Linked DNA regions of Larkinella insperata. The protein of the gene in region 2 binds, or shares a complex with, the protein of the main gene of each other region. Links are inferred from orthologs where the notes say so. Each region holds a gene or a part of one and is shown on either strand. Other genes may lie near its edges. The genes, in order: secA and secY.

What was found.
Region 1: the proteins of secY (region 2) and secA are in contact, whole or in part, in a crystal structure (PDB 3DIN), measured with the Thermotoga maritima proteins. The link is inferred for Larkinella insperata from one-to-one orthologs. Residues at the interface, in WP_004081795.1 of Thermotoga maritima: Glu108, Gly109, Glu110, Glu111, Ala236, Glu237, Arg238, Arg239, Ile240, Thr241, Ile242, Gln243, Tyr244, Ala245, Arg246, Arg247, Val248, Thr249, Gly250, Arg251, Arg252, Val253, Tyr254, Gly256, Ala257, Ser258, Thr259, Tyr260, Leu261, Pro262; in WP_004082002.1 of Thermotoga maritima: Glu261, Ala262, Arg263, Lys300, Ala301, Arg302, Thr303, Ile304, Ile305, Leu323, Tyr324, Asp325, Pro326, Val329, Ser330, Tyr333, Ile336, Lys340, Phe345, Val349, Glu363, Phe364, Tyr374, Ser375, Gly376, Gly377, Glu393, Ile395, Thr482, Ser483.

The regions. Positions count from the first base shown.
Region 1 is NZ_CP110973.1:2,451,896-2,468,488, reverse strand. Bases 7,626-11,533 are described here. They hold secA (preprotein translocase subunit SecA), read left to right. Parts: upstream 7,626-7,958; coding sequence 7,959-11,333; downstream 11,334-11,533. Other genes in these bases: OQ371_RS10060 (endonuclease/exonuclease/phosphatase family protein), read right to left, coding at 7,626-7,667. Outside these bases: OQ371_RS10085 (ABC transporter permease), read left to right, coding at 1-779; OQ371_RS10080 (ABC transporter permease), read right to left, coding at 831-3,512; OQ371_RS10075 (PadR family transcriptional regulator), read right to left, coding at 3,509-3,847; OQ371_RS10070 (T9SS type A sorting domain-containing protein), read right to left, coding at 4,056-5,072; OQ371_RS10065 (Gfo/Idh/MocA family protein), read right to left, coding at 5,174-6,499; more of OQ371_RS10060, read right to left, coding at 6,624-7,625; OQ371_RS10050 (3-oxoacyl-ACP synthase III family protein), read left to right, coding at 11,705-12,649; OQ371_RS10045 (M1 family metallopeptidase), read right to left, coding at 12,701-14,674; OQ371_RS10040 (hypothetical protein), read right to left, coding at 14,738-14,968; OQ371_RS10035 (hypothetical protein), read right to left, coding at 14,943-16,593. UniProt on the Escherichia coli protein: Required for protein export, interacts with the SecYEG preprotein conducting channel.
Region 2 is NZ_CP110973.1:2,144,869-2,160,486, reverse strand. What follows is about bases 1-2,933. They hold secY (preprotein translocase subunit SecY), read right to left. Parts: upstream 2,158-2,933; coding sequence 844-2,157; downstream 1-843. Other genes in these bases: rpsE (30S ribosomal protein S5), read right to left, coding at 2,897-2,933; rpmD (50S ribosomal protein L30), read right to left, coding at 2,693-2,872; rplO (50S ribosomal protein L15), read right to left, coding at 2,242-2,688; map (type I methionyl aminopeptidase), read right to left, coding at 22-834; infA (translation initiation factor IF-1), read right to left, coding at 1-18. Also shown: more of rpsE, read right to left, coding at 2,934-3,412; rplR (50S ribosomal protein L18), read right to left, coding at 3,421-3,777; rplF (50S ribosomal protein L6), read right to left, coding at 3,816-4,373; rpsH (30S ribosomal protein S8), read right to left, coding at 4,383-4,781; rpsN (30S ribosomal protein S14), read right to left, coding at 4,868-5,137; rplE (50S ribosomal protein L5), read right to left, coding at 5,158-5,712; rplX (50S ribosomal protein L24), read right to left, coding at 5,750-6,088; rplN (50S ribosomal protein L14), read right to left, coding at 6,091-6,459; rpsQ (30S ribosomal protein S17), read right to left, coding at 6,462-6,725; rpmC (50S ribosomal protein L29), read right to left, coding at 6,743-6,937; rplP (50S ribosomal protein L16), read right to left, coding at 7,003-7,431; rpsC (30S ribosomal protein S3), read right to left, coding at 7,482-8,309; rplV (50S ribosomal protein L22), read right to left, coding at 8,322-8,711; rpsS (30S ribosomal protein S19), read right to left, coding at 8,772-9,050; rplB (50S ribosomal protein L2), read right to left, coding at 9,058-9,882; and more genes. UniProt on the Escherichia coli protein: The central subunit of the protein translocation channel SecYEG. Consists of two halves formed by TMs 1-5 and 6-10.

The DNA.
Region 1 (16,593 bases), 300 kb from region 2 along the record:
ATACGCTGATCAGTTCGGAAAAACTAACCGCCGGAAAAGCACCGCATCAGGACGGCGGCAATGTCTACATTTCGGTCGAGAAGGGGTATCTGGAGCGAACCAAACTGAAACTGGGCGACACCCTGACGTTCAATGTGCAGGGGCTGCTCATCCCAACTATCGTGGCCGGCACCCGCGAGGTGGACTGGAACCGAATTCAGACCAATTTTCTGATCGTCTTTCCCAACGGTGTACTCGAACAGGCACCGCAGTTTCACGTCATGATGACGCGCGTAGGTGACACGCAGCAGTCGGCCCGGTTTCAGCGCGATCTGGTACTCCGGTATCCGAACGTGTCGGCCATTGACCTCGGCCTGATTCTGCAAACCATCGACGAAGTGCTGGAAAAGGTGTCCTTTGTTATTCGGTTTATGGCCCTATTCAGCATCGTCACGGGTTTGCTCGTCTTGAGCAGTTCCGTGATTATCAGCAAATACCAGCGGATTCAGGAAAGCGTGCTGCTGCGAACGCTGGGGGCTAACCGTCGGCAGATTTTGCTCATCACGCTCATTGAGTACCTGTTTCTGGGGTTGATTGCGGCCCTTTCGGGCATCGTGCTGTCACTGCTCAGCACCTGGGGCCTGGCGTATTTCGTCTTTGAAATACCGTTCACCCCCAACTTTGCCCCGCTGCTGGCGGTTGTCGGCGTCGTGACGGGATTGACCGTTCTTATTGGCTTGTTTAACAGCCGTGGCGTTTTGGTGCGCCCGCCGTTGGAAGTGCTGCGAGCAGAGGCATAAGGAACAGCGGGTCAAGGCATTTCAGATAAAATGCCTTGACCCGGCAACCACTTATTCGTTCCGCAAACTTTTCACCGGATTTACCAATGCGGCTTTGATACTCTGAAAACTTACCGTCAGCAGGGCAATGCCGACGGCCAGCACACCGGCCAGCGCAAACACCCACCAGTGGATGTTGATCTTGTAGGCAAAATCCTGCAACCAACGATCCATGAGGTACCACGCGATGGGCAACCCCAGGGCGATGGCAATCAGAACCGGTTTTAAAAAATCGCTGGTCAGCAAAACCACCAGACTTCCGATAGAAGCCCCCATTACTTTACGGACTCCGATTTCTTTCGTGCGCTGTTCGGCTGCAAACGCACTGAGGCCAAATAACCCCAGACAAGCAATCAGAATGGCGATGGTCGCAAATACCGTAAACAAGTACTCGACCCGCTGCTCAACGCGGTACATGGCCTCAAAATCATCGCTTAAAAACGAGTACTCAAAGGGGTGGCCGGGCGCAATTCGCTTCCAGGTTTGCTCCATCGAAGCCAGGACCGCCGGAATATCGGCGGTGTTTAGCCGAAACGAAACCGCAGCCAGGGCCGACTGTTCAAGGGCGCTGCCCAGCATACCCGCGTTTGCAACCAGTCCAACCGGTTCGACGGTCGACCGAAGCGATTCGTAGTGAAAATCCGCCACGACACCGATAACGGTCAGTTGCTCACCACCGGTTTTGTGAATGGTTTTGCCCACCGGATTCTGGTAGCCAAACCGTTTGGCTGCGGTTTCATTGATGATGACCGCTGCGCTGTCGGCGGTTTCCGCGATCCGGAAATTTCGTCCCCGCACCAATTTCATGCCGAACGTAGAGATATAACTGGCATCCACCTTCCACTCCTGCATGTTCACCGAATATTTCTGGTCGGTTTCCCGCTCCGGGTACCACCTATCATTCCAGCGCCGGGACGTTACGGGCAGAAAACCGCTGACGGTTCCGGTTTTTATAGCAGCCTTGCTGAGCATTTCCTTGCGGAAAGTAACAACTTGTGACTCCGTAGCCTGGTCGGTTTTTACAATCACAACCTGCTCTTTGTTGAACCCAATCTTCTTGGTTTGAATGTAGTGAAGCTGCTGCTTAATGAGCAACGTCCCGACAATGAGTAGCGTGGACAGCATGAATTGCAAAACCACCAGATGACTCCGTAAATTTTGGCGTTGGGGCAGTCCCCACAGCTTTCCTTTCAGCACTTTAATCGGCTGGAACGACGATAAATACAAAGCCGGGTACCCCCCAGCCAGAACCCCAACCAGGCCCGCGCCCATCAATAAACAACAAATGGAGGTTCCGTTCACTAGCTGCGAAAAGGACAATGTTTTGGCGGCCAGCGTATTGAAGGTCGGCAAAAGTAGATAGACCATTCCCAACCCTGCCAGTAAAGCCAGGAAGGTGATCAGCACGGATTCGGCCAGAAATTGACCCATCAGCTCGGTTCGGTTGGAACCCATCACTTTGCGCACACCGACTTCCCGCGCCCGTTTGCCCGATTGGGCCGTTGTCAGGTTGATAAAATTAAAGACCGCAATCAGCAGAATAAACAGCGCAATCAGCCCGAACAGATAGACGGATTCCATGCTGTTGTTGGGCGCCAGTTCGCCCTGCCGGTCAGAATGTAAGTGAATATCCCGAAGTGGTAGCAGTGTATAATTAAAATTATTGCCCGCTTTTCGGGTGTCGGCCAGCGTGGTTTGAAAAAATTGCCGCAACGCCGGGTCAACATACGTCTGAAGAATCCGCTCAAATTTGGCTTCAACAACCCGAGGATTGGTACCCGGTTTCAGCAGCAGGTAGGTGTTGAAAATATGATTTCCCCACTTGTTTGCTTTGGCGTCTTTGGTTGCGTGCAAAGGCAGGATGAAGTCAGCCCGAAAGTGCGACTGAACCGGAATGTCTTCAATGACCGCCGTTACGCGTCGAACATCGTTATGATCAAACGTCAAAACCCGGTTTACGGCATCTGGCGAGCCAAAGTACCGGATGGCCGTGCTTCGGGTAAGAACAACAGATTGCGGTTCGGTCAGTGCTTTTTCTGCATTCCCCGTCAGTACGGGCAGCGTAAAGACATCAAAAACGGTGGAATCAGCGTACAAAACGTTCTGCTCCCGCAAAATGACCGAACCGCTTTTTACCAGATGACTGCCGTATTTTCCCAGCCGGGTCGCTTCCTCCACTTCGGGAAAGTCCCGTTTCAGGGTTTGTCCCATCGGCGTTGGTGCAACTGCGCCCTTCGATTCTTTCCCGGCGTAGGTAATGGTGCTGTTGATGCGGTAAATGCGATCGGCACTGGTATGAAACCGGTCGTATTTGAACTCGTCCAAAACGTACAGAAGGTTCAATAAACTGACCGCCAGACCGAGCGCCAGACCGAAAATGGTGATCGCGGAGTATCCTTTACGTTGGCTCAGGTGTCGCCAGGCAATTTTGAAATGATTCCGAATCATATCAGCAGCATAAAACGAACGTTGACGGTTAGAATCGACCTTTTGACGTCGGCGTACCAACGGCGGTAGCGCCGAAAAGACACTCAGTACATAGCGCATCTTTGCGTGCCGGGGCCCCTTCCGCCGGTACCAGTACCCGTACAATTCTTCCAGATCGCCCTGAACTTCCTCCAGCGTTTCGGCCGGATGCAGCCAGCTCAGCAGTCGTTCGGCCCAGCGGGGCGGTTTTGTGTGGGGAGCGCTCATAGACCACTGACTTTTAAAGCGTGGGGCGGTACCAAGTGCCAGAGCTGATTCCGAAGTTGCTGGATATCCTGCAAAGCTTGGCTGCCCAAAGCCGTTACCTGGAACAGCCGCTTGCGTCGTCCACCCCGCTCGGCGGTGGCCCCGCCCAGTTCCGAACTTACAAAGCCTTTTTCCTCCAGCCGAATCAACGTGTTGTGAACGGTTCCAAACGTAACCAGCCGACCCGTATGTTCTTCAAGGGCCTGACTGACGGTAACACCGTACGCTTCGCCGTCCAGAATGGCAACCATTAACAGAACCACCTCTTCAAATTCTCCCAAATAGGTACGACGCATGAATTCAGGATTAGTTTCTATTTTATCGTACAAATCTTTTGCCAGCGTTAAAAACGACGTTTATACCGCAGAATTGGCGATATGCCTTCAGGGGGCTGTCCAATTACGGACAAACTACGTCCTCTAACGGACACGCGGAGACTGGATAAAAAAGACCGGAAACCTCGCAGTTTCCGGCCTTTTATGGGGTATGAATGGTACGGATAGATTATTTCGCAATCATGACTTTGACGGTTTTCTGCCCCTCTTCGCCTTTCAGCGCACAGAAATACATTCCGGCGGCCATATCCTGTAAAGTTACTTTGAGGTAATATTTTCCAATATTATGATGTTTACGCGCGACGATTGTCTGAACGGTTCGGCCCTGTTCGTCCACCAGATCGATGCCAGCGTTGCCAGCCGCTAGTAATTGATACCGGACCACTAATTCAACGGTAGCCGGATTCGGCGTTACGACCAACGATTCCGCCCCCAACAGATCAAGATCATTGGCGTTAGTCATACCAATAGTCTGGGCGTCCGTGGGCGACTTGGACGCTCCCACTGCTGTAGGGTCAACCAGAACCGTTTTCTTGAAATCAATCTTCTTCTGAAGGTCGTTTTTGCAATAAAGTTGCTCGGCCCGCACAAAGGCTTTGACGGGTGACTGGATGGAAATTTCATTGCTGATATTACCGCCGAATTTGCTCAAAATCTCTTTCTGAACCTTTTCTCCGGTATCAACAATTCGTACGGTTCCCTCCTTGGCGGTTGATGGAAACGAAAATAAAGGCACGGGTTGACCCGCCGTGACAGCCCCGATGTCAGTTGCCTGCGGAGCCATCCCCACCTGATGAACGACAATCCCTTCGAGCGACGCCAGGGGCGACATGGCTTTTGAGGTAAACAAATCATTATCAAAAACGAAATCTTGCCAGGAGCCGTTGATGTTCGTGATTTCCAGCTTCGAATCCTGACCTGATCCCGTTTCCGGCGCCGTGAAACCGTCGGGGGTTACAATGCTGAACTGCCCCGTTACCAACCGGTGCGTACTGGATATGGAAGGCACGTACCAGGCGGTAATGCGCTGATTGGCTTTATCGTATGTAAGACGAAAGTCAACGGACTGATCCTTTCCATTCTTTTGGGCGCATTGGGCCAGTGCTGCGGTGGCCCCCAACAATCCTGAACCCAGAACCAACGAAATCTGTCGCAGAGCCGCGGTCAGACGCGTAGTGATTTTCATAAGCTGTCTTCCGTAAATAGTAGTATCGTACAAGCGTACTACTTTAGAAGAATTTCGTTTCTGAAAGTCACTTCGGGCGGCCAAAATGTCGCACCAGCACCTTACACCTTTGGCACGTTCCAGTTGCCGTGGTAACGGGCCTTGGCCAGTTCAGCGGCTTTTTCGTTGCCAACAATCTGATTCTTTTCAGCATCCCAAACCAGTTTCTGCCCCGTCCGGTAGGCGATGTTCCCCAGATGCGCGTGCAGGGCCACAGCCTGGCCTACCTCCGCCGGGCAGTTGGGCTTTTGCCGGGTCCGGACGCAGGTGACGAAGTTAAGCGTATGGCTGTCGAGGTCCCGGCCGTTGCCGAATTTCGGCGGCTGGGCCGGGATCAGGTAATTGCCCGCGTCCACTTCCGGAAACAATTCCCATTTGGAGCGATCAATCACCACTGTTCCCTGGTTACCGATAAAAGCCACACCGTGTTCGCGGTCAAAAGGCCCGCGGCCTGTGCCGAGCGATTGTTCCCAGAGGAGCGTGAAATTACCGTAGTCATATACCACCTGTAGCGTATCGGGCGTTTCGCTGGCGTGATCCGGAAAGCCGTATTTGCCGCCCAAGGCGACGACGGTTTTGGGAGCTGTAACGTTCATTCCGGCCAGCGCCATGTCGATCATGTGGGCCCCCCAGTCGGTCATTAGCCCACCGGCATAATCCCAGAAATACCGGAAGCTGCCGTGAAACCGGTTGGGGTTGAAAGGCCGTTTGGGGGCCGGTCCCAGCCACATGTCGTAATCGACACCCGCCGGGACGGCTGCGTCCGGCTTAACCGGGAATGTTTTGCCGTAGGGCATAAACGCCCAGGTTTTGACTGAGCGAATGCGGCCAATTTTTCCGGAACGCACAAAGTCCAGGGCTGCGTTCCAGTGCGGACCGCTGCGCTGCCACTGCCCCACCTGCACGATGCGGTTGTATTTTCGGGCGGCTTCCACCATCAGGTTGCACTCCTCAATGGAATTGGCCATCGGTTTTTCCACGTACACATCCTTCCCGGCCTGACAGGCGTAGACGGTTTGCAGGCAATGCCAGTGGTCGGGTGTGCCGATGATCACGGCATCAATGTCTTTGTTTTCCAGCAACTTCCGAAAATCACTGTATAAAACCGGCTTCTTGCCAGACATTTTCTCCAGCTCGGCGGCCCGTTTGTTCAGCACATTGCTGTCAACATCGCATAAAGCCAGGCAGCGAACACCCGGGTGTTTGAGCATGGAGTTCAGGTCGGACCAGCCCATGCTGTTGCAGCCGATCAGGCCCACCCGGATCTCGTCGCCCGGAGCGGTTTGGGGGTGTGAAGCCAACACATCGGCCGGGAGGGCCGTTGCCAAGCCAACGCCGGTGGCTAACTGGGAAGATTGCCGGAGAAATTTTCTGCGGGAAGTTGTCATGAGGGTTCAGGAATGATCAGGATGAATTTGAATCGGCAGAATCCAACATAATCCCGCCAAAATTTCATACCAACTTACAACCCTTCCGCCAGCTTTTCAACCTCAAGCAATTTTACGTTCAGGTTTACAAACTAATTTCCACCGAAACCGGCATGTGATCGGAAGCATGGGGGTACTTATCCCAGATCTTCCGACCATCGGGCATTTCGGTGTAAATCCGGGCACTGGTTACCCAGGGTTGTGGACGGTTTCGGGAATACAACACGTGGTCGATCCACTCTTTATGCCAGGTGTTGTTGAAAATCGGGTCACGAAAAGAAGTCGTATAAATTTTTTCGAACCGCAGATTCAGCCGATCGGCGGGCGTCAGGCAGTAATCAAACAGGGCGTTGCCCAGACACAGGGCGGGATACCAGACCGTCCCCATCAACCGTTCGATGCCGCTGCCCAAAATTCGTTTCTCACTAGCATCCAGGCCGGGGCCGTCGTTGATGTCGCCACAGACAATCAGCGGAATGTTTCGGGTGTCCTCGTTCAGCAGGTATTTGTTCAGGAAGTTCAGCCGAATCTGCGTAGCCTGCGCCAGCAGCTTTCGGCGGTTGGCGTCGGCCACCTCCCACCATTTGCTCCATTCGTAGGCGTCGAAAATGCCCTTGCTCTTCAGGTGCAGTCCCAGAAACCGGACAGAATGGCCACCCGCCGTCCGAAGCTCCACGTACAAGGGAGAGCGCTCAAAGCGGTAGCGTTCGATTACACCGTCGTCTTCGGTATCGATGTCAAACGGCTGAAACTCGGGAAATTGGTCTTTGTTGGCGGTATCGAAAAACTTCAGTGGATTTGCCGCATCGAACTTACCCCGGTCGGTCCGGATGGCACAGCCAACGAGTTGGGAGGACCCTTTGGTGGGTTGTACTTTCGTGATCCAGGTGCCGGTTATGTCCGTATCAAAAAACAGTTGCAGTTCCTTATCGGTGTTTGGCCCTTCGACAACAATCACCACATCCGGGTCTATTTCCGCAATAACGCCCGACAGCTGGGTCCGACGGGTCCGCACGGTGGTGTCCGGCGCATGCTGCGGAACGGCATCATCCGGCCGAAAGGTACCGCTGCTGTCAAACAGGTCATTCATCCACTCCATATTCCAGAGCAATACATTCAGCTTTTCCATGCCGTTATAGTTGAAATACCGTTGTGTGCGTAAAACGGACGTTAATCGGACAACTTACCACGCATAAATACTTATTTTAAGGTTTCTTCGGATGATTTTATCATTAAGTTTCTTTAATCATTTAGTGAATGGACAAGGCCAGGAATGACGATTTATTCCTTTGTAAGACCGTTTATCCAAAATCTCAGGGTGGTACGCAATGAAACTGATTCAGAAATTGTTACTATTCTATGGCGTAAACCCCTAATTTTGCAGAACTTTATTGAAACTTTCGTTTAATAGATACTTAGAATGATTAACCTCATAACAAAGGGCATTACCAAACTCTTCGGTACTAAGTCGGATCGGGACATTCGCGAACTGCTCCCGTACGTCGACAAAGTAAACGCTGAGTTTCAAAAATTACAGTCTCTTTCCAACGATCAGCTTCGAAACGCAACGGTTGAACTCAAGCAGGTTATTGCGCAACGGTTGCAGCCGATCGATACCCAGCTCGCCGATCTTCAAAAGCAGGTAGCCGATCAGCCTGATCTGGACGTGGATGCCAAACAACGCATCTTCAACCAGATCGATAAACTGGAAGCCGACCGGAACAAGGAACTGGAAGTGGTTTTGCTCGATATTCTGCCGCAGGCGTTTGCCGTTGTGAAAGAAACGGCTAAACGGTTTAAGGAAAACGAGCAGCTGGAGGTAACCGCTACTGAATTCGACCGTGAATTTGCCGCCCGCAAAAAACACATTACCATCACCGGCGATAAAGCCTACTGGGCCAATAGCTGGGATGCCGCCGGAACCCAGATCAAGTGGGACATGGTCCACTACGATGTGCAGATCATCGGGGGTACGGTATTGCACCAGGGTAAAATTTCGGAGATGGCAACCGGGGAAGGTAAAACGCTGGTTGCTACGTTCCCGGCTTACCTGAACGCCCTGGCCGGTCGCGGAGTTCATATCGTAACCGTCAACGACTACCTGGCGAAACGCGACTCCGAGTGGATGGCCCCGCTGTTCGAGTTCCACGGCTTGCGCGTCGATTGCATCGATAAACACCAACCCAACTCCTTCTCCCGCAAACAGGCGTATCTGGCCGATATTACTTACGGTACCAACAACGAATTTGGTTTCGACTACCTGCGCGATAACATGTCGCGGGGGGTCGACGAACTGGTTCAGCGCAAGCACCATTACGCCATGGTCGATGAGGTCGACTCCGTGTTGATCGATGACGCCCGGACGCCGTTGATCATTTCCGGTCCCGTGCCGCGCGGTGACGAACAGGAGTTTGCCGAACTGAAGCCCCGCATTGCCCGCGTCGCCGAAGTTCAGCGCAAACTGGTTCAGGACCTGCTGAACGAGGCCAAAAAGAAAATTGCCGCCGGCGACGAAAAAGAAGGCGGTCTGGCCTTATTCCGCGCCCACCGGGGTCTGCCGAAATACAAGCCGTTGATCAAATACCTGAGTGAAACGGGGATCAAGGCCGTTCTCCAGAAAACGGAATCGGTCTACCTGGCCGAAAACCAGAAGTTGATGCCTGAAGCCGATGCCCCGTTGTACTTCACGATCGACGAGCGGCACAACAGCATCGACCTTACCGAAAAGGGAATTGATTACATCACCGGTTCCGGCGAAGATCCCAACTTCTTTATCCTGCCCGATCTGTCGATTGACATGAACGCGATTGACAAAAGCACGGAGCTGGAGGAAAAAGAGAAAATCTTACACAAAGAAGCGCTCATCCGCGATTATTCGGTAAAAACCCAGCGGATCAATACCGTTAACCAGTTGCTGAAAGCCTACTGTCTGTTTGAACTCAACGTTGATTACGTCATTATGGATGGCAAGGTCAAAATTGTTGATGAGCAGACGGGCCGGATCATGGAAGGCCGCCGGTGGTCCGACGGATTGCACCAGGCCGTGGAAGCCAAAGAAGGCGTGAAAGTAGAAGATGCCACGCAGACTTACGCAACGGTTACGCTGCAGAACTACTTCCGCATGTATCATAAACTGGCCGGGATGACCGGTACCGCCGAAACCGAAGCGTCGGAGTTCTGGACGATCTACAAACTGGACGTGGTGGTGATTCCGACGAACCGGGGTATTGTCCGGAAAGATGAGGAAGATAAAGTCTACCGTTCGGTGCGGGAAAAATACAATGCCGTGGTTGACGAGATCGTCAGCCTCGTTGAGAAAGGACGTCCGGTGCTGGTGGGTACCACTTCCGTTGAAAACTCCGAATTGTTAAGCCGGATGCTGTCGCTGCGGAAAATTGCGCACCAGGTATTGAATGCCAAGCAACACCAGCGGGAGGCCGAAATTGTGGCCGAAGCCGGTAAGCCCGGAACGGTAACGATTGCAACGAACATGGCCGGTCGGGGAACGGACATCAAGCTGACGCCGGAATCGAAGGCAGCGGGCGGTCTGGCCATCGTTGGTACGGAGCGGCACGAATCCCGGCGCGTTGACCGCCAGTTGCGCGGTCGGGCCGGTCGTCAGGGTGATCCCGGTACGACGCAGTTCTTCGTCTCGCTGGAAGACAGCCTGATGCGGCTTTTCGGTTCCGACCGGATTGCCAAAGTCATGGACCGGATGGGTCTGGAAGAAGGTGAAGTAATTCAGCATTCAATGATTACGAAGTCCATCGAACGGGCGCAGAAGAAAGTCGAAGAAAACAACTTCGGAATTCGGAAACGCCTGCTGGAATACGACGACGTGATGAACTATCAGCGGGAGGCCATTTACAAACGCCGTCGGAACGCGCTGTTCGGCGATCGGCTGGCCCTCGACATCGCCAATACGATGTACGACGTCTGCGAGGACCTGGCAAACAACAACGAAGGCAACTACGACGAATTTGCACTCCAAACGCTGACGGCCCTCGGGTTTGAGACCGCCATCAGCCGCGAAGAGTTCAGCCGCCTGAAGAGCAAGGAACTGGCGCAGAAGCTGTACGAAGAAGCTGATCGGCACTACCACGATAAAAATACTGCCATTCGCGAGAAGTCCGGACCGGTTCTGCAATCCATTCTGGAAGAGCGGGGAGCTACCATTCAGGACATCGTAGTTCCGTTCTCCGACGGGCTGCGCGAGCTGACCGTGGTTGCCAACCTTCGCAAAACCGTTGAAACGGAAGGCCGCGAACTGATTACGGAAATGGAAAAAGCCGTTTCGCTGTCGGTGATCGACCAGGAATGGAAGGAACACCTGCGCGAAATGGACGACCTGAAACAATCGGTGCAGAACGCTGTTTTTGAACAGAAAGACCCGTTGCTGGTTTATAAATTTGAATCGGTGGAGTTGTTCAAACGGTTTTTGAGCAAGGTCAATTTCGATACAATTAGTTTCCTGACCAAAACCGACATTCCGGGCCAGGAAGCCGAGGAAGTGGAGCAGGAGGTTCGGCAGGCTCCGCCCCAGCGCCATCCGGAACCGCAGCCGGAGCTGCACACCAACAAAGAAGATCACGAAGAGCCCGTCGCCGGTGGACCGCAGGAGTATGCCCGCAAGATGGCAACTGCCGAAAAGCAGGCGCCGATGCGGTCGGTGAAAGTGGCTAACCGGAACGAAAAAGTGAGCGTTCAGTACATGGACGGCACCATCAAACGGGACGTTAAATACAAGGTAGTCGAAAACGACGTCCAGAGTGGCCGGGCGGTTTTAATTGACTAACCGGTTTTGATCACAGGGCAAAGAGGTAAGGGCAAAGCGTAAGGTATTCTGAACGCCTTGCTTTTATCTCTCTGCCTTTTTCTATGAATCTCACTAATGAAAGAAAATAAGCCCGCAGATGCCTTGATCATGCGATCCTCCAATCTTTATTCTTTCTTTGCGGGACATTTATAATCAGACTACCGACTAAACGCATCGACGGGCAGACGGAATCAGTTTTTTAACCTTGTCGTAATTTGCATTAACAACTAATTCATAAAGAAAGGAAGATGTTATGGTATTGTTCTAATTTTTAATACTACGCTTTCCCGGAAATACTTAATTTTCGGCGTGGAATCACGTAAGCGGATTCCTTTCTTTCATTCCGTATGATGTATATTCATGCAGTTAGCCATTACCTTCCTAGCGAAGTAGTTGGCAACGAACACTTTACCAAGCTCAACGGTTTATCGAGCGAGTGGATTATCGAACGAACCGGTATCCACGAACGTCGCAAAGCAGCACCGGACGAAAATACAAACACTATGGCGCTGGAAGCCGTCCGGCGTCTGTTCGAGCAAACGACGATTGTTCCTTCTCAGATCGACCTTATCGTAGGTGCTACCTACACTCCATACGACACCATTGTCACCCTGGCCCACGTTGTCCAGCACAATCTGGGTGTAGCCGATATCCCGGTGGTTTCGATCTCAACCGCCTGTTCATCGCTGATCAACGCCGTCGAAGTGGTAGAAGGCTATTTTGCCATGAACAAAGCTTCCCTGGCGGTGGTGGTTGTTTCGGAGCATAATACGGCTTACAACAACGAATCAGACACGGTGTCGGGGCATTTGTGGGGCGACGGAGCAGCCGCTCTGCTGATCTCCAAAGAGCGCATCAGCGAGGACGACATGACGATCCAGACCATCATTACGGGCGGGGCCGCGACCAGCGGAAAAGCCACCACCGGCGTCATGCTGAAACCGTTGGAAAAAGGCGTTATCATGCCCCACGGCCGCGACGTGTTTATTCACGCCTGTCAGTACATGCCCAAAGTAAGCGTCCAGGTGCTGGAGAAACACAACCTGACGATTGACGATGTGGCTTACCTGATTCCGCACCAGGCTAACCTGCGCATCAGCCTGAACGTGATCAATACGCTGAAACTGCCCGAATCCAAGCTGCTTTCCAACATTCAGAAACTCGGGAACACGGGTTGCGCGGGCTGCGCCATTGCCTTGTCCGAAAACCGCTCCATTTTCAAGAAAGGCGAAAAAATCGTCCTAACGGTGTTTGGTGGTGGGTATTCGTTTGGTGCAATGCTCGTTGAAGTATAGATAGTGTGATCCAAAAAAGAAGCGGGTAAGTTAGTCTTACCCGCTTCTTTTTTAGTTGGCCGTCGAATTCGAAGACGCGCTGTTATTTTTCCAGGTGTTGTTGCGCGGATTAATATCCGGCAGTTTTTCATCCGGGTCAATGGTTACCGACCGGATTGGCGCGGTGGTTGGCTGTTTGAAACTCCAGGTGCCGCCCCGCTGCCAGATTTCGACAGGCAGGCTGACCCGCGTCTTTTTACCGCCTACTTCTTCTACCTCGACCGTAACCGGCATCGCCCACTTCTCCAGGTTCTCAATGGTGATTACTGAACCTTTCTGCGGGTCCTGATCCACATACCGCACGTCTTTTACGGCCTGATCCAGCTTCCAGGTTTCGTAGAAATACCCCCGCCAGAACCAGCCCAAATCTTCCCCGGCGGCATCCTCAATCGTCCGAAAGAAATCATACGGCGTCGGATGCTTGAAAGCCCAACGTTGTACGTACGTTTTAAACGCATAATCGAAGCGCTTCGGGCCCAGTACCACGTCCCGCAGCAGTTTTAGGCCCATGCCCGGTTTGTAATACCCCATAATGCCCAGATGCAGCGGTTGCAGCACGTCCGGGATCGTCATGATCGGTTCGTCGATGTTGAACAGCGCCGGGGCCAGGTCGTGCATCGTTCCTTTCGGGCGGTTGTATTCGCCGTTGTTGAAGTTTTCCGTTGAGAGAATGTTGATGAACGTGTTGAAACCTTCGTCCATCCAGGCGTATTTACGTTCGTTATTCCCGACGATCATCGGAAACCAGTTGTGACCAAATTCGTGGTCAGTAACGCCCCAGAGCGATTCTTTTTTGTCGCGACGGTCACAAAATACAATACCGGGGTACTCCATCCCGCCCACAACACCAGCGACGTTCGTGGCCACCGGATAAGTATACTCGGCCAGGTAACCGGAATAAAACTCAATACAGCCTTTCACGTATTCCGTCGAACGGTTCCAGGAATCGTCCGTAGCGCTTTCAACCGGGTAAGCCGACATTGCCAGCGCTTTTTTTCCGCTCGGCAGATTAATCCGGGCCGCATCCCACACAAAGGCTTTGGAGGTTGCCCAGGCTACATCACGGGCGTTCTGGCAACGAAATCGCCAGGTCAATCGGCCCGACTGTTTCGGACGGCTCTGCGGGCTGTTGACTTCATCTTTGGTGCGCAGCAACACCGTCTTATCGCTGTTACGGGCCTGCGCCAGCCGCCGTTGCTGCTCGGCGGTCAAAACCTCCTGCGGGTTTAGCAGTTCGCCGGAGCCGACAACAATGTGGTTCCAGGGAACATCGATGGTGTATTCAAAATCACCGTATTCCAGGTAAAACTCGCCCGCTCCCAGGTAAGGCAGTACGTTCCAGCCCTCAACATCGTCGTACACGCACATCCGCGGATACCACTGCGCCATTTCATAGATCAGCCCGTTGCGCGTCTGCGACGTACCCATGCGGTCGGAGCCGTAGCCCGGAATTTTAAATGAATATTCCACTTTCAGCTTGATAACCCCGCCCTCCGCTTTCAACGGTTCGGCCAGCCGCACCTGCATCCGCGTGTCGGTAATCAGGTAATCAACGGCCTTGCCTTTGCCCTGGTCAACCGTGACCGACTGAATTTCGAACCCGCCGGAAAAGCCCGAATTTCCGTAACGCCCCCCACGCACCGGCGTGGTTTTGGCCGCCCGGGACGTGTCGGAAAAAGCGTTCTGATCCAGTTGCAGCCACAAAAACGACAAGGCTTCGGGGCTGTTGTTTTTATACGTAATCTCAACGTCTCCGGTCAAGACGTTCTTTTCTTCGTCCAGACGGGCGTTGATTTTGTAATCGGCCCGGTTTTGCCAGTAACGGGGACCGGGAGCGCCACTGCTTGCCCGGTAGTCGTTACCCGGCTGCATATTAAACAGTGGATGGAAAAGTTCGTGCGGGTCGTAGCTGGATGTGCTTTTGGACTGCGCCCGAACTTCCACCAACGACAAAAGGACACTAATAAAAAAAAGGAGTTTATTCATGAAGGTGCTTATTGATACTCTTTAACTATAACGTTTTAAACGGCGTATTCGACTTGTTGTATCCTACATTTTAAACCAGTCGCGCAGGCTGCCGGGCCGTTGCCCGAGGCAACTGTAGGCAACGGCCAACAAAATATTAACGCTTATTCCGCTGCCAATCGTTGCCATTCTCCCCCAGCGGCTTGCTGTAAGAAAAAATACCACGCCGGTTGTTAGCCAGGTAACAACCATGAACACCACCAGTATTGCTTTCAGGACTTTTACCATTTTACCGGCCCGAGAGCGACGTGACATCTGCCTGCTTCGACAATAATTCCGGCCGAATCAGCAGGTAGCTTCCCGGTTCGGGCGCCTTCAACTGCAAAAAACCGTCGGTTACGCCTTCCGAAAGAAAAGCTTTAAAACCGCGGTCGCTGGCAAAATACCGTTGCATGTCTCCGGTCATTAGAATGAAGTTGACGTTTTGCTCTTTCAGAAAACGTCCAAAATCGGTATTGGGTTGGTAATCTTCCACCCGGATCCAGCGGGGCGGCTGTTCCCGATTGTACAAAAACACCCGGTACCATTCCCGTTCCAGCGACGAAACCGTACCGTTAATCGAAAGGGAGCGGATGAACCGGATGTTGTCGGCCGTGGGCGTTGGTTGCGTTTCCCGTTGCATCTGCGTAGTCTGGTAGATCACCCAAACCAGCATGAGGCTGGTCAAACCGCCCACCCAGACCGGCGACGGCTCTCTCCGTAATTTGATCCGGCTCAGTAGAAAAGCTACGATAGTAATTAGCCCGACGGCGTGGAAGTACAAATAATGCGATCGCGGAAAAACCAATACGACGGACCCCAGCGAGGGCAGGAGTAAAATCAAAAAGGCCAGCTCTTTGCTGGTGAATCGAGGGCGTTTTTGGGCCAGTTGCCGGAATGTTCCCCGCAAATCAATCAGACCGAAAACGGTTCCAACCAACAAAGCCGCCAGTATCCATTTCCGGTAGGGCGAATTGAGGTGCATTAAAGGCGTTTCGAAAAATAAACTGCCCAAAACCCGGAATTCCGCTTTGATGGTGTTGACGATGTTTGTCCAGAAGTGACGGATCACCAGATCGGGATGAACCCGGAAAGCCTCCCCCATCGACTTGACATCGGGACCAAAAACTTCCGTGATCAGTTTAAACTGGTCAATAATCGGAATATCAGTCGGGCGATTGTGCCAGGTGTTGTAATTGATGCTAAAATGCTGCACGAAGGCGTCAAAGCTCCGGTTGCTGCCCTGACTCCTGTCCGCCAGCGGATAGCCAAACAGAAGAAACAGCACGATAACCAGCGCACCAACGCCCAAAACACCCGAGAGCGCACGCAATGAAAAATCGCCACTGCGAAACCGGGGGACAAAAAATGTACCAACGGCCAGCCCGAGCGCGATTAGCATGGTTACGTAAAACTCCGGCCGGACGTAGGCACACACCAACGCCGTCAACGCCGTCACCAGCAATACGTTTCGGGCCGACCAATCCCGCGCCTGAATAATGCACAAGCCCGTTAGAATCAGACAGAGCGTGAACGCCGAAATGCGAGGGTCCAGTTGTACGTTCAGAGCGGAAAACTGGAAACAGAGCGCACAGAACAAACTAACGATAAACCCGGATTTTCGCAGGTAGAGGAACAAGAACAACAGTACCCCCGTCAGGATGACCAGCAGCCGCCAGTTGAGATAAAACAGGTCAAGGGGATCGTTCGCGACAACCTGCAACAGCTTCAGCCAGGCTGCGTAGAACGAACCCCACTGCGCCAGATACGGGTCCGGTGGAAATGTGTAGGTCAGGCCGGAAGCGAGGTACGTCATCTCGTCCCCGAAGGTTACATCATACCGTAGCGGCAGGTTGTGCGTCAGCGCCAATCCCGAACCGATCATCAGCAAAATACCCGCC
Region 2 (15,618 bases):
GGATGTCTGTTTTGCCATTCGTTACATTATGGTCGCTTCAGCGGCTTCAACCATTAAACTGGTGTTTGCCGTTACTTCTTCAATATATTGGAATGTGGTCAATATTTCCGGCTTTCCTTTTCGAATGGCTACCGAATGTTCAAAATGAGCAGACGGCTTACGGTCAGCAGTTCGAATGGTCCAGCCGTCTCTTTCCTGAACGATGTTTTTCTTTCCTAAGTTCACCATCGGCTCAATCGCCAGCACCATCCCCTCTTTAAGCTTAATTCCTTGACCTCGTTTACCGTAGTTGGGAACTTCGGGGCTTTCGTGCAGGCTTTTTCCAAGACCATGACCGACTAACTCTCGAACAACAGAATAACCAAACTTCTCTACGTAACTTTGTACGGCAAATCCAATATCACCAATCCGGTTTCCTTCCACAGCTTTCTCAATGCCGTAGTACAAAGATTGCTTCGTACGGACGAGCAAATCGCGGACTTCTGGACTAATTTCACCAATAGGATACGTGTAAGCGCTGTCACTATGGTATCCGTTAAGTTTCACTCCGCAATCAATCGAAATGATGTCCCCTTCCTTTAGTTCGTACTTGCTCGGAAATCCGTGCACAACGGTTTCATTCACGGAGATACACAGGGACGCCGGAAAATTGTTAAACCCTTTGAAGGAAGGAATACCGCCGTTATCACGAATATACTCTTCAGCCACGCGATCCAATTCCTTCGTCGTTACACCCGGACGAATCCGCTTAGCAACTTCAGCATGAGCTTTACCAAGAACCTGGCCGCTGATTCTCATCAACTCTATTTCGGCGTCTGATTTCAGGTAAATCATTTTCTTACCTTAGGCGGTTACACTTTCTGTGCGGCCCGTTACACGTCCTGACTTCATCAAGCCTTCGTAACGGCGCATCAAAAGATAACTTTCTATTTGCTGCAACGTATCCAGCACAACACCGACCATAATTAGCAGGGAGGTCCCTCCAAAGAACTGCGAGAAATTTCGCGTCATTCCCATCAGAGCAGCAATAGCAGGTAATATAGCTACTGTTGCCAACATCAATGCCCCTGGAAGGGTAATCCGGTCCAGTACCTGTCCAATGTATTCAGAGGTCATAAAACCAGGTTTAACACCCGGGATAAAACCTCCGCTCCGTTTCATATCATCCGCGATCTGATTCGGGTTGACTGAAATTGCCGTGTAAAAAAAGGTAAAGACAATGATCAATACGGCAAACAGCACATTGTACTGCCAAGACGTATAATCGGAGAAAACCGTCTGTACCGATCCCGCCAAATCACTTTTCTCAGCGAAGAAAGAGGCAACCAATGATGGTACGAACATCAAAGCCTGAGCAAAAATGATGGGCATCACACCGGCAGCGTTCAATTTCAGTGGTAAATATTGACGTTGACCACCCACTACTTTATTGCCAACTACTTGTTTTGCATATTGAATGGGTATCCGACGAACAGCCTGGGTCAGTACAACAGCGCCCATTACAACAAAGAAAAGAGCAACAATCTCTAGGACGAAGAGGAGTGCACCACCCGATCCACGGGATAAAGCTTCTCCGTAAACCGCGCCTGGAAAGCGAGACACAATGCCAATCATAATCAGCATGGAAATCCCGTTACCGATTCCCTTATCCGTAATCCGCTCACCTAACCACATACAGAAAATGGTGCCACCGGTCAGGATAAACACAGACACGATCCGAAACGTTGTTGGATTGATCATCACAGCTTCGTTCGGAATGGTCGTAGTCAAGTAAGTAATGGCCTGCGCAGCTGTAACGAAAATCGTTAACACCCGGGTGATTTGATTCAACCGTTTGCGACCCGACTCACCTTCCTTCTGCATTTTTTGGAAGTAAGGTAATGCTAGCGTTAGGAGCTGTATGGCAATCGATGCCGAGATATATGGCATAATTCCCAGCGCAAAGATTGATGCTTTACTAAAAGCTCCTCCCACAAAAATATCTACCAAACCTAACAACCCTTGCGGAGTCAGATTTAGTCTATCCGGATCAACACCGGGTAGTACGATCTGAGAGCCCAAGCGAAAAACCGTCACAAACAACAAGGTGTTGAGAATGCGGGTACGCAGTTCCTCAATCGAAAAAATATTCTGAAGGGTTGTGATTAATCGTTTCATTAGTGTATCAAGCTGCTCGTCCGAAAAAAGTCAACAAATTTACGAAAAAATATTGGCTAAATCTACTACGAACGAGCGAGCTGATTAGAGCTTAATTGCTTTACCGCCTGCTTTCTCAATAACCTCAATCGCTTTCTGCGAAAAGCTATGTGCTTTTACTTCGATTGCAGAAGACAATTCGCCCCGGCTCAAAATTTTTATTTTGTCGTTTTTACCGACTAAACCGTTTTGTAGCAACACATCAACATCGATCGAAGTAACACCAGCTTTTTCGATCAGTTGCTGAAGTGTATCCAGGTTAATTGGCTTATACTCAACCCGGTTAATATTTTTAAAGCCAAATTTCGGCACCCGGCGTTGCAAGGGCATTTGACCACCTTCGAAGTTTTTCTTCGCGCTGTAACCAGAACGCGATTGGGCGCCTTTATGGCCACGGGTGGACGTGCCACCCATGCCAGAACCCGTACCTCGACCTACTCGCTTGCGCTCCCGGACGGATCCTTGCGCAGGTTTAAGCGTATTCAGATTCATGAGATTAAATTTCTTCTACTTTAATTAAATGTTGTACTTTACGGATGATTCCACCGACTGCGTCATTGTATTCCAATGAAACGCTACGGTTGATTTTTCCCAGACCCAGCGACTGAATCGCTAGCTTCTGTGTTTTCGGCCGCTTAATGATGCTGCGAACCTGTGTGATTTTAATCCGTGCCATTTCTATTGCAGTTATAAAGGACGCTTATCCGTTGAAAACCTTACTCAGCTTCACTCCACGCTGAAATGCCACCTGATGCGGAGCCCGCATTTTCAGCAGCGCATCGATAGTCGCTTTAACTACGTTGTGCGGATTGGAAGAACCTTTTGATTTGGCCAATACATCGCGGATACCTGCGCTCTCCAGAACGGCACGCATAGCTCCACCAGCAATAACGCCTGTACCGGCTGAAGCAGGTTTCAGCAGGACAAAACCACCGCTGAATTTTCCTTCCATTTCGTGAGGAACTGTATGTTTCAGCAAAGGAACCTGTACCAGGTTCTTTTTCGCATCCTCAATTCCTTTAGCAATAGCATCCGTTACTTCGTTTGCTTTGCCCAGGCCGTAGCCAACCACACCGTTGCTGTCACCGACGACAACAATAGCGGCAAAGCTAAAACGCCGACCACCTTTCACCACCTTTGCAACGCGATTGATAGCTACCACGCGTTCCTTCAGGTCTGATTCGTTAACTTTAGCAGGTCTTGTGCTGGTTACCATTGTTTTGCTTAAAATTGAAGGCCGCCTTCTCTAGCACCGTCGGCCAAAGCTTTCACCTTACCATGATACAAATAACCGTTCCGATCAAAAACTACCTTGGTAATGCCGTTGGTAGTTGCTTTCTCCGCCAACGCTTGTCCGACTTGTTTTGCCGTGTCAACGTTGACGCCTTTTTTATCTTTGCCGTTAATATCAATTGAAGATGCACTCACCAGCGTGTGGCCTTTCTCATCATCAATGATTTGAGCATAAATCCGGGAGTTTGACCGGAACACTGATAATCTCGGCTGATCTGCCGTTCCGGATACTTTATTCCGAATATGTCTTTTAATGCGCAGTCTCCTGCTTTCTTTTGTGACAGCCATTTTCGCCTGTGCTTATTATATGGTTCACCTATTACTGCTTATTTCTTAGAAGCAGATTTACCAGCTTTACGACGGATTGCTTCGCCCACAAACCGGATACCTTTACCTTTGTACGGCTCCACTTTACGCAGGGACCGAATCTTGGCGGCTACATCACCGATCAGTTGCTTGTCAATCCCTTCCAGAATCACTTTCGGGTTTTGCCCTTTCTCCGTAACAGCCGTTACATTCAGCTCATTCGGAATCGCAACGTAAATATCGTGCGAATAACCTAAAGTCAACTGAAGGATATTGTTTGAGGCAACAGCTTTGTAACCGACCCCTACAATTTCAAGTTCAATCCGGTAACCCGTGCTAACGCCTGTTACCATGTTGTTTACCAGAGCGCGATACAATCCGTGTAGGGATTTAAAACGCTTCTGATCATTGGGACGAACCACTTTCAGTTCGCCGTCAGCGATTTCCAGTTTGATGTCCGGGTTGATGCTCTGCGACAGTGTTCCCTTCGGGCCTTTCACCGTAACTGTGTTACCGTTCTCGACCGAAACTGATACTTTCTCGGGCAGTGCAATGATTTTATTACCTACGCGTGACATAGTTTCTGATTAATATACGTAACACAATACCTCACCACCTACGTTCAGCGTCCGGGCTTCCTTGTCCGTCATAACTCCTTTTGAAGTAGAGACGATGGCGACACCTAGGCCGTTGAAGATGCGCGGAATGTCCGTAGCTCCTTTGTACTGACGCAGACCTGGACGGCTTACCCGCTGCAAGTCAACAATTGCTGGCTGTTTCGTTACAGGATTATACTTCAGCGCAATCTTGATACTTCCTTGGGGGCCTGTCTCATCGAACCGGTAGTTCTGGATGAAGCCTTTATCAAAGAGTACCTTAGTGATCTCCTTCTTTATATTGGAAGCAGGAATTTCGACGACCCGGTGCTTGGCGCGGATCGCATTTCTGATGCGAGTCAGATAATCTGCTATGGGATCAGTATTCATTTCCTCCTGATTAGTAACTGCAAGCCTTTTCAAACGGGCCTGCAAAATTAGGGAATTGTTTTGATAATCGCTAGATAGCGTAAAACTTACCAGCTTGACTTTGTTACACCCGGGATCTTACCAGCCGAGGCCATTTCGCGGAAGGTTACGCGGGAGATACCAAACTTCCGCATATACCCACGTGGGCGGCCTGTCAACTTACACCGATTGTGCAGGCGCACCGGAGAAGCGTTTTTCGGCAGTTTATCTAATCCGGCGTAATCACCAGCTGCTTTCAGTGCAGCACGCTTTGTAGCGTACTTTGCAACTAAGGCAATCCGCTTACGCTCTCTTGCTTTGATGGATTCTTTTGCCATGTTTTTAGTCGCGTTATGCGTTATTTTTTACCTCCGGCGAAGGGCATGCCCAACGCTTTCAATAATGCAAAGCTTTCTTCATCCGTGTTCGCCGTTGTAACGAACGTAATGTCCATTCCTGAAATCCGATTCACTTTGTCGATCGTAATTTCCGGAAAAATGATCTGCTCCTGAACACCGAACGTGTAGTTACCACGACCATCGAAGCCCTTGTCGCTGATTCCTTTGAAGTCACGAACGCGCGGTAGAGCAACAGCGGTCAGACGATCCAGGAACTCATACATCTTTTCTCCGCGCAGGGTAACTTTCGCCCCGATCGGCATTCCTTCACGCAGTTTGAAGTTAGAGACGGCTTTTTTCGCAATCGTCGGTACAGCCTTCTGACCTGTAATCATAGTCAGTTCATCTACACCTACATCTACTAATTTCTTATCTGCAACGGCGGCCCCAATCCCCTTGTTAACAACAATTTTGGACAGTTTCGGCACCTGCATGATGCTTTTGTACTGAAACTTTTCCTTCAGTTGGGACACGATTTCGTTCGTATATTTCTCTTTCAGTCTCGGAGTTGCCACTTTCGTACCTTGTTATACGTTCCTGATTCCTAATAAATTAGATAAAATTACCCGATTTCTTCGAGAATCGTTGCAACTTACCTTTATCGTTCAGTTTGCGGCCAGTCCGGGAAGGTTCGTTAGTCGTTGGATCAATGATCATCAGATTGCTGATGTGAATTGTTCCTTCACGCTTTTCCAAACTCCCCTGGGGGTTGGCTGCCGATGGTTTTACGTGTTTGGTGATCATATTCACTCCTTCAACCACGGCGCGTTGTTTATCGACCAAAACGCGCAATATCGTACCGGTTTGACCCTTCGAGTTACCGGAAATAACTTTGACAGTATCTCCTTTTTTGATGTGTAACTTCGCAGGTTTATCTGCTACATTCTTCATAGTTACAATACTTCTGGAGCTAAGGAAACGATTTTCATAAACTGCTTCTCGCGCAATTCACGGGCTACGGGCCCAAAAATGCGGGTGCCCCGGGGCTCGTCATTGTTGTTCAGCAGCACAGCCGCGTTATCTTCAAACCGGATGTACGACCCGTCTTTCCGGCGTACCTCCTTCTTAGTCCGAACGACTACCGCTTTGGAAACTGTCCCTTTCTTCATGTTACTTGAAGAAAGTGCCTGTTTTACCGTCACTACAATTTTATCTCCAACTGTAGCGAAACGCTTGCCGGTTCCACCCAGTACCCGGATGCAAAGTACTTCTTTGGCACCGCTGTTATCGGCTACGCCCAAACGTGATTCTTGCTGGATCATGATTACTTCGCCTTTTCAATGATTTCGACTAACCGCCAACATTTGTTCTTGCTCAACGGACGGGTCTCCATAATGCGAACGGTATCTCCGATTCCGCACTCATTTTTCTCGTCGTGGGCCATGAACTTCTTCGTACGGTGCATAAATTTCCCATAAATTGGGTGCTGCACTTTCCGATCGACCGCAACTGTAATGGATTTTTCCATTTTGTTGCTGACCACTTTACCAATTCTTTCTTTTCTTAGATTTCTTCCTTGCTGCTCCATGAGTCAATACCGTTAAATTAGCTGGCTTTTTGTTTACTAGTCAGCTCGGTCAGTAATTGAGCAATCAGTTTTCGCGTTGTGCGAATTCGCAACGGGTTTTCGATTGGCGAAATAGCGTGCGCAAACTTTAACTTTTGCAAGCGATCTTTTTCAGCCGCTACCTGCTCATTCAATTGTTCAACCGTCAGCGACTTAATCTCGTTCTTTTTCATGACTGAATTTTGTTGGTAGTTGCCCGTTTTGGGATTCATTCCTTAACTGGCAACCTTTTCCCGAGTTAGCCTTCTGTTTCTTGATAATCCCGACGAACAACGAATCTTGTTTTGATCGGCAGCTTTTGTGCTGCTAACCGCAGGGCCTCATTTGCCACATCCAGCGGTACGCCGGTTGCTTCAAACAAAATCGTACCGGGCTTAATGGTAGCTACCCAATATTCGGGAGCACCTTTCCCTTTACCCATCCGTACTTCGGCAGGCTTTTTCGTAATTACTTTATCGGGGAAGATCCGAATCCATACTTGGCCTTCTCGTTTCATAGCGCGGGTTACGGAAATACGAGCCGCTTCAATTTGACGGGCTGTAATCCAACCGGGTTCCAGCGACTTGATGGCAAACGATCCGAAAGCGATTTGGTGACCACGTCCGGCGACGCCTTTAACCCGGCCTTTCTGCTGCTTACGAAACTTGGTTCTTTTTGGTTGTAACATCTTTAGTCGTATCTAAAGGACGCTGCTATAGCTGACGCCCGATGTTCTTACTATCTCTTGCGTCCGCCCTGGCCTTGACCACCACGCTGACCACCCCGGTTCTGATCGTTCCGGCCCCGGCGACGGTCGTTGCGCTCGCCATCACCACCGCGATCCCCACGACGATCTCCGCGATCGCCACGGCGTTCGCTCCGCTCGCCACCGCGCTCCGATTGAGCAGCCGTGATTTGAGCAGCTGGTGACAAATCCCGCTTACCGTACAGCTCACCTTTAAAAACCCAAACTTTGATTCCGATTTTGCCGTAAATCGTTTGAGCTTCTGAAATGGCGTAGTCGATATCCGCACGCAGCGTGTGCAGCGGTACGCGACCTTCTTTGTATTCTTCTGTACGAGCCATTTCAGCACCGCCCAGACGACCCGATACGCGAACTTTGATTCCTTGAGCGCCAACCCGGATGGCCGAGCTAATCGCCTGCTTCATGGCCCGACGGTATGAAATACGAGCCTGAAGTTGTTGAGCAATCGTCTCACCAATCAGTTTCGCATCAATTTCCGGACGTTTGATCTCGAAAATATTAATTTGAACGTCTTTACCGGTGATTTTCTTTAACTCTTCCTTAATCTTATCGACTTCACCACCACCTTTACCGATCACAATACCCGGACGGGCCGTGTGAATAGTCAGCGTAATGCGTTTCAGGGTCCGCTCGATAACAACCCGGGCTATCGATCCTTTCGGAATACGAGCCTGGATATATTTTCTGATTCGTTCGTCTTCAACCAGCTTATCCGGAAACTCTTTGCCGCCATACCAGCTAGAATCCCATCCCTTAACGATGCCAAGCCGAAAACCAACGGGGTTTACTTTTTGTCCCATTTTATTGTCTTGTTATTCTGCGTTTTCTGTTGAAACTTCTGGTGCAACGGTAAGGCCGGTTGCGGCACTTTCAACGATGATCGTTACGTGATTAGAACGTTTACGAATCCGGTGGCCACGTCCTTGAGGAGCAGGACGCAGACGCTTCAGCATCCGGCCACCATCTACAAAGATCGTTTTTACGTATAGATCGGCATCTTCAGCACGTTCGTTCTCGTTTTTTTGCTGCCAGTTAGCAACCGCCGATAGCAGCAGCTTTTCCAGCAATGCAGCACCAGCCTGAGGTTGATAACGCAGAATTCCCAACGCTTTGCTCACCTTCTGCCCCCGAATCATATCGGCAACCAGCCGCATTTTACGAGGAGACGAAGGCACATTTTTTAGCTTTGCTACTGCTTCCATTTTTTTGGTTTCAGGTTTAACGCCTTCAGTAAACTTTCAAGCGGTAAACGTTAAACAATTCTATCGTTTGCCTTTGTCTTTCTTCGCAACGTGGCCCCGGAAGTTACGGGTTGGTGAAAACTCGCCTAACTTATGACCGACCATGTTCTCGGTAACATATACCGGAATGAACTTATTGCCATTGTGGACGGCGAACGTATGGCCAACGAAATCCGGAGAAATCATTGAACGGCGTGACCAAGTTTTGATAACGGACTTACGACCCGAATCATTCATGGTTTCCACCTTTTTTTCCAGACGAAAATCTATGTAGGGACCCTTTTTAAGTGAGCGTGCCATCTACCTCTTATTTTTTCCGTTTACTAATGATCAAACGATCTGAATATTTGTTTACCGGGCGAGTCTTCTTGCCTTTTGCATACAGACCCGTACGTGAACGTGGGTGACCACCAGACGCCCGTCCTTCACCACCACCCATTGGGTGATCGACCGGGTTCATGGCAACACCACGAACGCGCGGACGGCGGCCCAGCCAGCGAGTACGACCCGCTTTACCGATGCTGACGTTCATGTGGTCCGGGTTGGACACAGAACCGACCGTTGCAATGCAAGTTCCCAGTACCATCCGTTGTTCCCCCGAAGGCATCCGCAAGATCGCGTATTTATCTTCCCGGGCAACCAACTGTGCGTATGTACCCGCACTCCGAACCATCGCTCCACCTTTGCCAGGCTTTAGCTCAACGTTGTGAACGATAGTACCAATCGGCATGGACGACAGTGGCAGGGCATTTCCTACTTCGGGAGCGACTGATGCGCCCGCAATCACTTGTTGTCCAACGGTAATGCCCTGTGGAGCAAGAATATAGCGTTTCTCGCCATCAGCATAGAAAAGCAGCGCAATACGAGCGGAACGGTTCGGATCGTACTCGATCGTTTTAACCGTTGCCGGAATATCCATCTTATCGCGTTTGAAGTCGATAATCCGGTATTGTTTTTTGTGACCGCCACCGATGTAGCGCATCGACCGGTGTCCCTGGTTGTTACGACCACCGGTTCTTTTTATCGTTACCAGCAGGCTCCGTTCCGGTTTGTCGGTAGTGATCTCGGCAAAGTCCGGGGCCACCCGAAAACGCTGACTCGGGGTTGTTGGTTTCAGTTTCTTAACTCCCATGATTCCTAACTACTTCGTTTAGTCGTTCGTGGTTGGGTTACCCCTTATGCTTCGGCGTAAATATCGATGATCTCTCCTTCGGCAACCGTAACGATTGCTTTTTTCCAGGTTGATGTACGGCCAGAAGTGATTGCGCCTTTTTTCGTGCTTTTTGATTTTTTATGACCAATGCACCGCATCGTGTTTACTTCCGTTACCGTAACACCGTACAGTTTTTCGACGGCCTTTTTGATTTCGATTTTGTTGGCATTCATCGATACCTCAAATCCGTATTGGCCTTTCTTGTTCTGGGCCGTCACCTTCTCGGTAATGATCGGTCTTTTCAGTACGTTTTCCATAGTCAATTACTGGAGAAGAGATTCTAGTTTCGACAAGGCACCTTCCGCAATCAGCAGACGATCAGCGTGCATCAGATCATAGGTGTTGACGTTATCAGCCGTCGTTACTTTCGCTTTCTGCAGGTTACGGCTTGACAGAACTACGTTTGCGTCTACCTCTGGCAGAATCAACAACGTTTTAGTATTCAATGCCTGAAAACCATTCAGAAACTCGATGTATGATTTCGTACGGGCTGCTTCCAGCGTAAAGTTATCCAGGATTGAAACACTGTTTCCTTTCGCTTTAGCGGCCAACGCCGACTTACGAGCAAGTTGCTTAACTTTCTTGTTCAGTTTGAACGAGTAGTCGCGGGGACGAGGACCGAAGATGGTTCCACCGCCAACAAATACCGGCGATTTGATAGAACCGGCGCGCGCACCACCCGTACCTTTCTGTTTCTTAATCTTACGGGTTGAGTGAGCATTCTCACCCCGTTCTTTTGCCTTGTGCGTTCCCTGACGTTGGTTTGCCAGGTATTGTTTCACGTCTAAGTAGATCGCGTGCTCGTTCGGCTCAATTCCGAAGATATCATCAGACAAATTCACTTTTTTGCCTGTATCCTCTCCTTTCGAGTTATAAACTGCTACCTCCATGATTACTTATCTAAAATGAGGAACGAATTTTTTGCGCCCGGTACCGAGCCGCTCACTACGATCAAATTCTGCTCGGGCAGAACTTTCAGAACGCGCAGGTTCTGTACTTTAACCCGGTTGCCGCCGTAACGACCCGCCATCCGCAAGCCTTTGAAAACCCGCGATGGGAACGAACAGGCACCGATTGAACCCGGGTGACGCTGGCGATTGTGCTGACCGTGGGTTTGTCCACCGACACCGCCAAAACCGTGGCGCTTCACAACACCTTGGAAGCCGCGACCTTTCACCGTTCCAACAACGTCTACGAAGTCGCCTTCAACAAAAACATCCGCAACCTCCAGGGTTTGACCTAGGTCCAGGTTTTTCTCGAATGTTTTAAACTCAACTAATTTGCGTTTCGGCGTCGTACCAGCTTTTTTGAAGTGACCAAGCAAAGGCTTAGTGGTACGTTTTTCTTTCTTTTCACCGTAACCCAACTGGACGGCTTGGTAACCGTCCGACTCCTGCGTTTTTACCTGAGTAACAACACAGGGACCAGCTTCAATGACTGTACATGCCAGAGCCTGCCCGTCAGCATTGTACAGACTGGTCATCCCAATCTTCTTTCCAATTAAACCAGACATAAATAAGTGGTTGTAAAGCAGGAATTTATAAGTATAAACCCAAAAAACGGAGTGCAAAAGTACGAATTACTACCCTCTATTCCAAACCGTATTTTATTTATTATCAACTATTTCGGTCAAAAACAAAAAAGGCCAGGTGTGTTACACCTGACCTTCTGCTCGGTTGATCCAAGTTTCATGGATTACCGGACTAAAATAGTCAGATGCGGTTTCCGAAGAGGACCTTCATCCGATTTATGTCGTTGCCTTTACTTCGCGATTCGGATTGCAAATATAGACTATTTCTTTTCTTTCTAAAAATTTTTTGCGAAAAAGTTAGAAAGATTTTTAGCCTTAAACTTTGATCTCAACATCTACCCCACTCGGCAGTTCCAGCTTCATCAGTGCATCGACCGTTTTAGCGCTCGTCGAGTAGATGTCTACCAAACGCTTATAGGTGCAAAGCTGAAATTGTTCCCGAGATTTTTTGTTCACGTGCGGAGAACGCAGAACCGTAAACTTTTCTTTCTCCGTAGGCAGAGGAATCGGACCGCTTACGATAGCGCCCGTTGATTTAACGGCTTTGACAATTTTTTCAGCCGATTTGTCGACCAGCATGTGGTCGAACGACTTCAGTTTAATCCGAATTTTTTGATTCATGACAATTTGTGGTTCTGATAAAAGTAACCGGTTTATGGCCGGCGGCCCGATGCTGAAAGAACCATTTACTCCAGCAATCCGGCTTTTATAAAAAACAGAGAGCAGGTATCGCTAACCGCTCTCTGTCTTGTCTAAATTTAAGCTTTAACCGTTCCTTTTGCTTTGGCTACGATGCCTTCTGCCAAGTTAGTCGGCACTTGTTCGTAGTGTGAGAACGTCAGGTTAGCCGTTGCACGACCGGATGACATTGTCCGCAGATCCGTTACGTAACCAAACAGCTCCGACAGCGGAACATCTGCTTTGATAACCTGTGAGCCAGCCCGGCTATCCATCCCTTTCATGATACCACGCCGACGGTTCAGGTCACCCGTGATCGGACCGGTGTATTCTTCCGGTGTTAGAACTTCCACCGCCATAATCGGTTCAAGCAGTTTCGGACCGGCCTGTTTGGCAGCTTCACGGAAGCCCAGACGAGCCGCCAATTCGAATGATAGCGAATCGGAGTCAACGTCGTGGAAGGAACCGTGGAACAACCGTACTTTCATAGAGTCGACCGGATAACCCGCCAACGGACCTGTTGACATGGCTTCGCGGAAGCCTTTCTCTACCGACGGGATGAATTCACGCGGAATAACCCCACCAACAATTCCGTTGATGAACTCCAGGCCGGTTTTACCTTCTTCGCCCGGCATGATTTCGAATACGATGTCGGCAAACTTACCACGACCACCCGTTTGCTTTTTGTAAAGCTCGCGGTGTTCGAAGTTTTTCGTCAGCGTTTCTTTGTAAGCCACCTGCGGAGCACCCTGGTTTACTTCTACTTTGAACTCCCGACGCATCCGGTCGATGATAATTTCAAGGTGAAGCTCACCCATACCCCGGATAATCGTCTGACCGGTTTCTTCATCCGTTTCTACTTTCAGAGTCGGATCTTCTTCGATCAGTTTACCAATGGCTTTCGAGAAGTTATCCTGATCAGCCGTTTTCTTCGGTTCGATGGCGTAACCAATAACCGGATCCGGGAAGATCATGGATTCCAGGATAATCGGGTTTTTCTCATCGCAAAGGGTATCGCCCGTCTTGATGTCTTTAAACCCAACGACTGCACCAATATCACCCGCCCGCAGTTTATCAATCTGATTCTGCTTGTTGGCGTGCATCTGGAAAATCCGAGAAATCCGTTCCTTGTTGCCTGAACGGGTGTTCAGAACGTAAGAACCTGACTCCAATGCACCTGAGTAAACGCGTACGAAGCACAGACGGCCAACGTAGGGGTCGGTCGCAATTTTAAAGCCCAATGCCGTGAACGGGTCGCTTTCCGTCGGGTGACGAACGACTTCCTGATCCGTGTTCGGGTTAGTTCCTTTGATTTCCGGTTTGTCGAGCGGAGAAGGCAGCAGCGACATCACGTAATCGAGCATCGTCTGCACCCCTTTATTTTTGAACGAAGAACCGCACAACATCGGAACGATTTTCATCTCGATGGTAGCCTGGCGCAGAGCCGTCAGGATTTCATCTTCCGTGATCGAGTTTTCGTCTTCGAAGTATTTCTCCATCAACGATTCGTCGTATTCCGCAACGGCTTCGAGCAGTTTACCACGCCATTCGCGGGCTTCTTCGAGCATATCATCCGGGATGGGCACTTCCTGGAAGGTCATTCCTTTGTCGTGCTCGTTCCACTGGATACCGCGGAAGTTAACCAGGTCAACCACACCTTTGAAGTTATCTTCGGCACCGATCGGCAATTGCAGCGGTACGGCATTGCTACCGAGCATTTCTTTTACCTGATTGACAACGTTCAGGAAGTCGGCACCGGCCCGGTCCATTTTATTCACGAAACCCAGACGGGCCACGTTGTAATTGTTGGCCAATCGCCAGTTGGTTTCTGACTGCGGCTCAACACCATCTACTGCACTAAACAAGAACACCAGACCATCCAGTACGCGCAGCGACCGGTTTACCTCTACCGTAAAGTCTACGTGACCCGGGGTATCGATAATATTGACATGATAGTTCTGGTCACGGTATTTCCAGTTGACGGTTGTAGCAGCCGACGTAATGGTGATACCGCGTTCCTGTTCCTGCTCCATCCAGTCCATGGTAGCAGCCCCTTCGTGTACTTCGCCGATTTTGTGGCTCACCCCGGCGTAATAAAGAATCCGCTCGGTCGTAGTCGTTTTACCGGCGTCGATGTGGGCAGCGATACCAATGTTTCGCAGGTATCGAAGATCAGTTGCCATAATTAATGAAGTATAATTTCAGAAGTTAATATACAAATTCGGGTACGCAAGAATCGTCTGGGTCTATTCAAAAAGACACTTTTCGCGAATCAGACCGCAAAGATAGATAATTTATGATGTAAAAACAAAACTATTGTCAACTGATATTATGGAAGTTACCCGAGTCTGCCATTATTATTTTGTTGGCGGAGTCTTACCGCCGATAAAACTGGGAACACATTGCGCTAGAACCGTACTAGCGGTGGCATCTCAGGATAATCAGACGCCATCCGGCACAGGGAGAACAGTATCCGTTTCCGCGTAGTTTTGCAGACCAGCCTGCAGGCGTTTTCGAACAGCAATCCGCAGTCGTTCGGGTCCGATTACAACCATCCCATCGCCAAAACCGAGAATTTCCTTCTCCAATTCAAAGTTGTGCTGCACACAAAGCTGAATAAGAATCCCTTCGGGCGTTCGTTCCAACACTTTCTGGGAACGATGAAGCGGTTTTGTAGCCACATAAGGCGCGTGTGGATATTTCACCAGCAATTTTACCGCAACGGGCCGTATATTCTTGCTGACCGTCACCCCAACAACATCCTGGTAGTACTCCTCCGGGTTAATGGCCAGGTTGGGACGGTAATCTATCTCCGGCGCGGGGCTTAACGCCAGTATGCGGTCCAGGGCCAGATGCATGATGAACTGGTTGTTTTTGCCGTCGCAGACACCGGCCGCAAACCAACGGTTTTTAAATTCCTTCAGCCACCAGACGTGAAAGGTAAAAAATTGCGGAAACCGGGCGGAAAACGACTGGTATTGAATTTGAAACACTTTTTTCTGGATAACGGCCTGATAAAGCTCATCCAGAAAATGAAGCCCTTTTAGTTCTTCGTTCTTCTCGAAATCAATGACCGGTGCCGACTTCCGGCCGGTGGAGTACACATGATCCTCCAGTTTCTGCACCACTTCGTTGAGCTTGGCGAAGTGCGAAAATCCCTTGAATTGCTTCAGGACCTCAACGGCTTCGTTCATCCGGATCAGATCGCCGTCCGACAACGGCAGGTTGGTGATGCTGTACGACGGGTCCTCGTAGGTGTAGTATTTTTTGTTGATGACAATGATGGGCGCAAAATAACCCAGTTTGTCGCTTCGCATCATTTGCAGATCGGCCTGAACGGTGCGCCGGCTGATGCCTTTGTCCATGCCCTCGTACTCGTAGAGAGCCTCCGATACTTTTTCAATCAGGTCGTCGAGCGTCCAACGGCGCTGCCGGTTCCGGAGGCA